2 regions of the Rahnella selenatireducens genome follow, and region 2 is predicted to be linked to the other one. Evidence: predicted binding sites of a transcription regulator. Region 2 holds the regulator's gene; the other holds the start of a gene.

Region 1 (5,072 bases), on a different contig from region 2:
CGGTGCCCAGAAGTTGTGCTCAATTGCTTTGGACAGCGAATCTTCAGACGTCACCATCGCCACGCCCTGCAACTGCGCTGCTTTACCCACTTCCATCGCGATGCATTTCGAGACGCCCTGAATGTCATTCACATCCGGCAGCAGCGAACCTTTGCCTTCCGTCGCCAGCGGTGAGCATTCTGCCAGTGTCCGGCTGGCGGCCATCAGCATGCCGTCGGTGACACGGGTTGCCCCGGACGCAATCACACCCAGCCCGATACCCGGGAAGATAAAGGAGTTGTTGCACTGCGCAATAGGGTACAGCGTGCCTTTATGGCTTACCGGCGCAAAAGGGCTGCCGGTGGCGACGAGTGCCGCGCCGTCCGTCCAGTTCAGGATATCGGCTGGTGTCGCTTCCACGCGCGATGTCGGGTTACTCAGCGGCATGACGACCGGACGGGCACAGTGTTTATGCATTTCACGGATGATTTCTTCCGTGAACAGCCCCGGCTGGCCGGAAACGCCGATCAGCACCGTCGGTTTGGCGTTACGCACCACATCAAGCAGGGAAATGCTGTCGCTGCTCATGCCCCAGCCGGTCAGCGCGCTGCTTTTCTGCACCAGACGGCTCTGGAAATCGAGTAAATTCGGCAGTTTATCCGTCAGCAGACCGAAGCGATCCACCATAAAGACTTTCGCGCGGGCTTCTTCATCGCTCAGGCCTTCGGATTTCATCTGCGCGATAATTTGTTCTGCGATACCACAACCGGCAGAACCAGCGCCGAGGAAGGCGACCGTCTGGTCGCTCAGTTTGCCACCGGCGGCTTTGCTGGCGGCAATCAGGCTGCCCAGTGCCACGGAAGCGGTGCCCTGAATATCATCGTTAAAGCAGCACAGTTCGTCGCGGTAACGTTCGAGGATCGGCATGGCGTTCTTCTGCGCGAAGTCCTCGAACTGCAACAGTACGTTCGGCCAGCGGATTTTTACCGCCTGAATGAACTGATCGACAAACGCCTCGTACTCCTCGCCAGTGATACGCGGATGACGCCAGCCCATGTACAGCGGATCGTTGAGCAGTTGCGGGTTGTTGGTGCCTGCATCGAGTACGACCGGCAGGGTATAGGCCGGGCTGATGCCGCCACATGCGGTATATAAGGACAATTTTCCGATAGGAATGCCCATGCCGCCGATGCCCTGGTCGCCCAGACCCAGAATGCGCTCGCCGTCCGTCACCACCACCACTTTGACGTGTTGTTTGGTGGCGTTTTGCAGCATGTCGTCGATGTGCGCGCGGTTAGGGTAGGAGATAAACAGGCCGCGGGCGCGGCGGTAGATATCAGAGAAATGTTCGCAGGCTTCGCCGACGGTCGGGGTATAAATCACTGGCATCATTTCGCTGAGATGGCTGTCCAGGAGACGGTAAAACAGCGTCTCGTTGGTGTCCTGAATGTTACGCAGATAGATGTGTTTATCGATGTCAGTTTTGAAATTCTGGAACTGACGGTAGGCGCGGTCGGCCTGTTCTTCTATTGTTTCGACGGCTTCAGGCAGCAGGCCGTGGAGGTTAAAATTGCTGCGTTCTTCTTCGGTAAACGCACTGCCTTTATTCAGTAACGGAAATTCTAACAGGATAGGGCCAGCGTGAGGGATGTACAGGGGACGTTTGCTTTCGTATTCAAGTTCCATCGTTTTACTCTTCCGGGGCTCAGAATGTTAATTTTTATAGTTTAGAGACGGAAGGGTAACAGAGAGGAAACGGAGAATTCAAATCAGAGAATGTTATGTAACTAATGACTACAGGAACGTAGTCATTAGTGTTAGGTAGATCACGAAACCCGGCAGACTTAGCAGGTCAGCGTGGTGACATCCTCGCAGCCGATGGCTTTCAGCGTGGCGCGGGTGGCGTCATTTTGGGTGATCAGCGCGCCTTCCTGTTCAACCAGCACGGCGCGACGCACTTTCAGGCAGTCTTCGCCGGAAAGGTTCAGCAGAATCAATGCCGCCTGTAACGGAGGCAGGCTCGGGTTGAAAGCGGCATTTTCCGCGTAGCGCCCGGCAAACTCTTTGCCGTTATGCGTCTCCAGCGCCACCCCGCTGTGCGATTTGCTGTACGGCGCATGGCTTTGGTTGCAGGCATCCAGCGCATGCGCTGCCAGCGCGTCAGGGTTTTTCAGCGTGTAACCGTGATCGACTTTATCCATCAGCAGTGTGGTGATATCCAGATCCTTCGGCCCGAAGGAATGCGGCAGATAATCGCCGAGCGTCGCGACCTCACGATCCGGCAGATGGATATCCAGCGCTGTGCCGCTGGTCAGTTCATTCATAAACTGGCGGCAATGGCCGCAAGGCGTGTAATTGACGGTGATTGAGGCCAGACGCGTTTCGCCACGCAGCCAGGCATGTGTGACCGCAGATTGTTCGGCGTGAACGGTTTGCTGCATGGGTGCACCGGCAAATTCCATGTTGGCACCGAAATACAGATTACCGGAGGTTCCGCGGGCAATTGCGCCCACGTTGAAATGGGAAATCGGCGTCACAGAGCAGGCTGCTGCCAGCGGTAACAGGGCGAATGCCAGCGCGTCGTCGTCCAGACCGGTTGCCTGTTTTATCTGCGCAACCTCGGTGGCCGTGAACATTGCCGGGAAGTCATCATGTCGCAGAAACGGCTCAAGCGCGGAGGATAAATTTTCAGGGAGTGCCGCAAAGGCGGTGTGAAAACGTGCGTGCATAAACATTCGATCTCGACTGTGATTACGGTTGAACAGTGTAGAAGTCATTACGTGAACTAAGTGTGACAGATGTCACTTTTTTGATGAAACAGAAGAAGTGGAGTTGCAGTTTTGAGAGATGTCACGCAGAAAACCGCCATGAAAGGCGGCTTTCTGCCTGAATGATGAAGGGGAATCAGTGTGCCGGGAACCACTTGTCGTTAATCTTTTTGAATTCGCCGTTAGCTTTAATACCATCGAGCGCCGCATTCAGTTTCGCCAGTAATTCTTTATTCTCCGGACGCACGGCCATTCCCACGCCAGTACCAAAGTAATGCGGATCTTTAATCAGTTCGCCCACTTCACCCAGATTTGGGTTGGATTTCAGCCAGCCATTCAGCACGGCAGTATCGCCGAGCAGCCCATCCAGACGACCACTTTTCAGATCCAGAATCGCATTTTGATAGCTGTCATAACCGACGGTGGTGATTTCAGGGTGTTTTTCCATCAGGTATTTCTGGTGCGTGGTGCCGTTTTCCAGGCCGACACGTTTACCTTTCAGATCGGCTATAGAAGAGAATTTACCCTTCGGCCCGATAATCATGGCGGTATTGGCGTAGTAAGGCTGGGTAAAAGTGACCTGCTTGCTGCGCTCTTCTGTGATGTCCATACCGGAAATGATGACGTCAAAACGACGGAATTTCAGCGCCGGGATCAGCCCGTCAAACGGTTGGTTGGTAAACGTGCAGGTTTCCTGCATTTGCTGACAAACGGCCTTCGCCAGATCCATATCAAACCCGACGATCTGGTTGTTAGCGTCCATGGATTCGAACGGTGGATAGGTTGCGGAAGTCCCGAAACGAATGGTCTCAGCAGCGGTAGCGGCGAAAGCGGTGGCAGATAAAACGGCAGCGAGAATCAGCTTTTTCATGCAATACATTCCTGTTCAAAAAATGACATTCCCTTCATGGTTCAGTTTACTGATTTTATTAATGTAATCGGGTAACTGGCAGGAAGTGAAACCTGCGTTTAAATTGCCATTAAATGAATTTGTATGCAATAAATTTGATTAAAAAATTAAATGAAGATTGGCGAGCTATTTTGCAGGCATAAAAAAGGGACGATTTCTCGTCCCTTCACCGTCCGGTGTTCATTAATTTCGGCGTTCAAACGCCAGCGCACGGCGCTCTATCAGGCGCATCATCAGGGTCAGTAACCCGTTTACACACAGATAAACCAGACCGGCGGCGCCAAATACCATCACGTCGTAGGTGCGGCCATACATCAACTGGCTGTGCCCCATAACGTCCATCAGCGTAATGGTGTACGCCAGAGAGGTACTTTTGAAGACCAGCACCACTTCGTTGGAGTAGGACGACAGTGCGCGCTTAAACGCATACGGCAGCAGAATTCGCAGGGTCTGCGGTTTCGACATGCCCAGCGCTTCGCAGGACTGCCACTGGCCGGATGGGATTGCACGTACCGCACCGGTAAACAGTTGCGTGGTATAAGCGGCACTGTTCAGCGCCAGTGCAAACATCGCACACAGCCACGGCTGTGACAGCACTTCCCACAACCACGGGATTTCGCGAATAGAAGGAAACTGACCGGGGCCGTAATAAATCAGGAAGATTTGCACCAGCAGCGGCGTACCGGTAAACAGCGTGATGTAACCTTTAACGATTTGGCTGACCACGGGCACTTTCAGCGTCAGGATCACGGTGAAAATCATCGCCAGCAGCAGCGCAACAATCAGCGCCGCCACGGTCAGTGTCAGGCTGGTGTGCAATCCTTTCAGGACTTCAGGTAAATATTCCCACATCAGGAAGCACTCCGTTCAAAGCGGGTGGTACGCAGTTCGATGCGTTTAATCACGAACTGGCTGAACAGGGTGACAATCAGATAAATGCAGGCCGCAATCACGTACCAGGTAAAAGGTTCCTGTGTCCGCGTGGCGATACTTTTGGTTTGCAGCATCAAATCATTCACGCTGATCAGTGACACCAGCGCGGTGTCTTTGAGCAGAACCAGCCACTGATTGCTCAGGCCCGGCAGCGCGTGACGCCACATTTGCGGCATGATCAGGCGGAAGAAGATCGCCGATTTTTTCATGCCCAGCACCTGACCGGATTCCCACTGGCCTTGCGGAACGGCTTTCAGCGCGCCGCGCAGCGTCTGCGAAGCATAAGCGGAATACAGCAGCGAAAGGGCGATGACACCACAGACAAACGGGCTAACTTCGAAGTTTTCGATGGGCAGCTTTATCGGCACCGTGAACAGCCCGAGATTGAGGTTAAAGCCATCCGCCAGCACCATCAGCAGCTGTGATGAGCCAAAGTAGATGAAAAGCACGACCAGAATTTCTGGCAGACCGCGCAGCACAGT
Region 2 (5,072 bases):
GCCAGCCCGTAGTTTTTGCGCAGTACCGTGTAGGAGATCAATGTCACCACCAGCATACAAATCAGCGTGATGCCTTCCGGCATCTCCAGTTTCAGCAATCCGGCGGCAATCAGCAGACCGGCCAGCGTGCCGAGCGCACGGTGCTGGATACGCACACGCGTGGCGTTATAACCGTTCTGGCTGACCAGCATGATCGTCAGCAAAATCCAGTAGGGTTTTGGCAGATTGAAGAACAACCCAAGGCTGCTGCCGATCGCCAGAATCAGACCCAGACGTGCGGCATTGCGCAGGGCCGAGGATTTAAAAGACAGGTAGCTTTTCACCGCAGGCCAGAAAGGCAGGCGCGGCTGGGAGTTCATCAGATCGCGGCGATACAGCGGGCGCTGCGTCCGCAGCAGTCGTGCGATACGGCTGAAATGGTAATAACAGAACTGGCCGACCGGATTCTGCGGGTTCTGCGCCGCAATTTTTTCCAGCGCCGCCAGTTCATTCGCCATGGTGAAACGCTCGGAGAATCGGTGATAAAGAATATCGTCCGCAATCACGCGCAGACGAGCGGAAATTACCTGCGCATTCCGGCGGATCACCGCTTCTGCGTGGCTTTCTTCCACCAGTTTCTGCACTTCTTCCGGCTGATGCAGGCTGACCGTGATGTGTTCCTGCAAATCGAGTGCAACCTGAAAACGCTGGAACAGCCGCTTGTGGTTATTGTGGTGTTCATGATGCGGCAACATATGCAGCTGCTGATAGAGCAACGCAATCAGATCGATGACCTGCTGCTGGCGCTTGAGCAACGGGGGAAGGGCTGTTTCGGGGTCGATATGTTGCGTCAGCAGGCTGTATTTGGCCTCGAAATAATCCGCCAGCTGCAAATACAGCTGGCTGAGCGTTTCGCGCATAGGTTGTTCTTCGGAAATACGGAACCATGCCCAGTTAAACAGCCCGTACCAGGCGGTTCCGGCAGCAAACAGCGCCGGTGCCTGCCACATCGGCCTCACGCCGACCATACTCAGTGTGAAGATGGTGGCCACCAGCGCGCCCGGCAACAGGCGTGCGTGCAGCGGGCTGATTTCGCCGGTGACGCCGAGCAGTAAAGCCAGCGTTAACATGATGAGCGGCAGGGGAATGTGCCAGTTTTCGAGCATCACCTGCAAAAGGATACTGCTGACGGCAAACAGCGAACCGCCGACGATCAGGCGTTTAAAAAAGCGTTTGTGCGGGGTATCGAGACCGGCGACGTTGCAACAGGCCGGGCACAGCGAGAACAGCAGACCCATTTGCAGATTGCCAAACAGCCAGCAAATACCGACAGGCAGGCACAACACCAGCGTCTGGCGCAGCGCGTAGTTAACTTCGGGATGATAGAACAGTCTTCGCCATAGCGTCATGGGTAAAGCTTAGCCCATAAAAAAGGCGCGACAGTCAACTGTCGCGCCAATTTCTGAGGGATTAACGTGTACCGTAAACGACAATCGTTTTACCGTGTGCGGAGATCAGGCTCTGATCTTCCAGCATTTTGAGAATACGTCCGACTGTTTCACGTGAACAACCGACGATTTGGCCGATTTCCTGACGGGTGATCTTGATTTGCATCCCGTCCGGATGGGTCATTGCATCAGGCTGTTTGGCCAGATTAAGCAAAGTTTGCGCGATACGGCCTGTTACGTCGAGGAAGGCAAGGTTGCCGACTTTCTCTGACGTCACTTGCAGACGGTTTGCCATCTGCGCGGAAAGACGCATCAGAATATCCGGGTTTACCTGAATCAGCTGGCGGAATTTTTTATAAGAAATTTCAGCCACTTCGCAGGCAGTTTTAGCACGAACCCAAGCACTGCGTTCCTGCCCTTCTTCGAAGAGTCCCAGCTCGCCGATGAAGTCACCTTGGTTAAGGTATGACAGTATCATTTCTTTGCCTTCTTCATCTTTAATCAGGACGGCAACCGACCCTTTCACGATGTAGTACAGCGTTTCGGCTTTTTCACCCTGGTGAATCAGCGTACTTTTAGAAGGATACTTATGTATATGACAGTGAGACAGGAACCATTCGAGAGTCGGGTCTGTTTGTGGCTTGCCGAGAACCATTTGCTATTATCCTCTGTTGTTATCGCTGCCCAAAATCACAGGGCTCAGAGTTCCCTGTACGGCACTTACTTTAAAAAGCGCCCTTTCAGCATATAACTCCCCAGAAATGCTGCAAGCGGATGTCGGAGTGAAACAGCCTGATTATTGCTGTTAACACCGTGGGTTCTGTTCTTAAACCGCAAAAACCGTCACCGCAATTTACTGGAAAGTATGTTTCGGCTTTGTTTGTAACACAGGTTTGCAATGCTGTCTTCTGTTGTCTCGCTTCAGCATGATGGCGATCGGGTTACGTTGCCAGTTTTTGGGTGAAAGGGTAGTCTGAGGGGAAAATTTGACGAATTTATCCACCGGGAGAAGAGCACATGCACGCACGCGTAAAATGGGTAGAAGGGCTGACGTTTTTAGGTGAGTCAGCGTCGGGCCATCAGATCACAATGGATGGTAATGCGGGCGACAAAGCCCCAAGCCCGATGGAAATGTTGCTGATGTCAGCGGGTGGTTGCAGCGCGATTGATGTGGTGTCTATTTTGCAAAAAGGCCGCAACGACGTGCGTGACTGCGAAGTGAAACTGACGTCTCAGCGCCGTGAAGAAGCGCCGCGTCTGTTCACGCACATCAACCTGCATTTTATCGTCACCGGTAAAGACCTGACGGATAAAATTGTGGAACGCGCGGTCAGCCTTTCTGCGGAAAAATATTGCTCTGTTTCCCTGATGCTGGGCAAAGCCGCGACGATCACCCACAGTTTTGAAGTAGTGAACGCCGAATAAGTCACCACCAGCGATACGACTGGCACTGACTTCGCAGTAAATCCAGAAATCGCCGCGCGGCAAAAGTCAGCGGCGATTTCTGCGAATAAAGCACGCAATATTCCGCCTCTGGCAGCGTATCGATATTGAGCAGGCAAAGCCTGTCCTGCAAGCCGAACGGCGCGCGCATCGCCTTCGCCACAATCGTCAGATAATCCGACTGCAATACCATATTCAGCCCGCACACCACCGAATCCGTTCTTACCGGCGTTTCACCTGCTGGCGCGCTAAAGCCGTTCATTGAAAGCTGAATCTGCTGGTAATAACCCATATCCGTTTCCGGCAACACCCAGCGCGCGCCCTGCAATTCTTCGAGCGTGGTGGCACCTGCCAGCGGATGCCCTTGCCGCGCAATCACGCCAAACGGCGCGCTAAACAGCGGCTCACGCACCAAATCTTCCAGCGGAAAACCCGGCCCGGCGGTTCCGACGGCAAAATCGAGTTTCCCTTCACGCAGCGCCGGTAACAGCGTCGAAAGCTGGCCTTCTTTAATCAGCAGTTTGGACTGGGGAAACTGCGTTTTGAACGCTTCATTGAGAGCCGGAAACACTGTCAGCGCCAGCAGTGATGAAAACCCGATAGCCACCGAACCCTGCGAATACTGATTAATCTGCTGGATCTCATCCGCCGCGCGTTCAAGTTCTTCGAGAATAAACTGCATGCGCTGCGCAAAGGCGCGGCCGGTTTCCGTCAGCGCCATGCCCTGATTGCCGCGCACGATAAGCTGAGTTTCAAGCGTTTGTTCCAGTTCCCGCAAGGTTCTGCTGACCGCCGGCTGGGACTGATTCATCGCCCGCGCTGCGCCGCGAATACTTCCGCTGCGGATAACCTGCTGGAAAACCTTGAGTTGCTGCAATTTCGGTAAATAACGCATGTTGCCTCGCTTGAAAACTCTATCAGTAAAAAGCATCGCCCGCCCAAAAATTGCATCTTATGGCAAACCTGTAAAGCTGATAGCTTCAGATTTGTAATAAATAATACGTTGTTATTCAGTTGATTACGTGATGCATATCGCATTTTACTTTTCGCCCGACAGTGAGAGATTCTGACGCGGTGATAACAAAAAGGGATATCCGCTATGAAAAGTCGTTCCCTGATGATCTTCCTGCTGTTCGTTGGTTATGCGGTGGTGTATATCGACAAAACGGTGATGGGGTTCGCGCTGTTGCCGATTGAGCGGGAATTTAATCTGCAACCGCAGCAGCTGGGTTACATCACCGGCATTTTCTTCCTGGCCTATTCGCTGTTTCAAATTCCCGCTGGCTGGCTGAATGACCGTTTCGGCTACAAGAAAGTGCTCGGCATTTCGCTGTTTTTGCTCGGCGGTTTCGCGCTTTGCTTCGGTTTGCTGGGATTCGGCCTCGGATTGCTGGTGACGTTTCGCTTTCTCTCCGGCGTCGGCCATTCCGGGTATCCGAGTTCCTGCGCCAAAGCGGTAGTTTCCAATTTTGATGTCGGGCAGCGAACTTTTGCGCAATCCATATTGTTGTCATCCGCGGGTCTGGCGATGACCGCCGGGCCGCTGATTGCGGTGTATGCGCTCGATACGCTCGGCTGGCGCGGCTCATTCTCCATTCTCGGCCTGCTGGCGTTTGCGATTGCCGTTGCGATTGTCATCTTTGTGCCGAATCCGCCGAAAGCAGAGGTCCGCGCCGGCGTGGCAACCGGCTACCGTGAGTTGCTGAAAAACCCGATTGTCGTGTTGCTGTTCGTGTCCATTTTCTGCATCAACATTCCGTCCTACGGCCTGATGGCGTGGCTGCCTAAATATCTGGTGCAACAGCGCGGAATGTCGCTGGACGTTTCCGGGCTGGTGGTCGCCACCGGTGGTATGGGGATCTGGATTTCCTCGCTGGCGACCGGCTGGCTGGTCGGCCGTTATATGCAGGGCAAAGAGCCGAAAGTGATTTTTTGCAGCGCAATGCTCAGCGCCTTGTGCATCTGGCTGGTGTACACCTCGGCGTCGGCGGTGACCGCCGGGCTGTTCCTGTTCCTCGGCTACATTTTCCTGATGGCGGCATTTGTCACGGTGTTTACGCTGCCGATGAAACGCCTGCCGCCGGACGTGATGGGTGCCGCAATGGGGATTATCAATACCGGCGGAACGCTCGGCGGATTCGTGGCGCCGATTGCGATGGGCTATCTGATCACGGTGACGCACGGGTATTTTTCGACATTTGT

The links. Region 2 encodes CRP, which controls carbon source genes, mostly activating them, when cyclic AMP is high. Its sites were predicted from a motif close to ATGTGANNNNNNTCACAT; they were not measured.
Region 1: a site for CRP is predicted at 2,769-2,786, ahead of cdd (cytidine deaminase). Genes of this name have one in related genera too.

What each region holds. Positions count from the first base shown of each region.
Region 1 is NZ_JBKEZJ010000003.1:399,316-404,387, forward strand. Features, by position in the region: gene ACLBVC_RS07520 (NAD-dependent malic enzyme) at 1-1,665, opposite strand, end outside; gene cdd (cytidine deaminase) at 1,824-2,708, opposite strand; gene ACLBVC_RS07530 (arginine ABC transporter substrate-binding protein) at 2,884-3,618, opposite strand; gene artM (arginine ABC transporter permease ArtM) at 3,841-4,509, opposite strand; gene artQ (arginine ABC transporter permease ArtQ) at 4,509-5,072, opposite strand, start outside.
Region 2 is NZ_JBKEZJ010000006.1:326,914-331,985, forward strand. Features, by position in the region: gene ACLBVC_RS12885 (YccS/YhfK family putative transporter) at 1-1,388, opposite strand, end outside; gene crp (cAMP-activated global transcriptional regulator CRP) at 1,450-2,082, opposite strand; gene ACLBVC_RS12895 (OsmC family protein) at 2,445-2,852, shown strand; gene ACLBVC_RS12900 (LysR substrate-binding domain-containing protein) at 2,854-3,765, opposite strand; gene ACLBVC_RS12905 (MFS transporter) at 3,970-5,072, shown strand, end outside.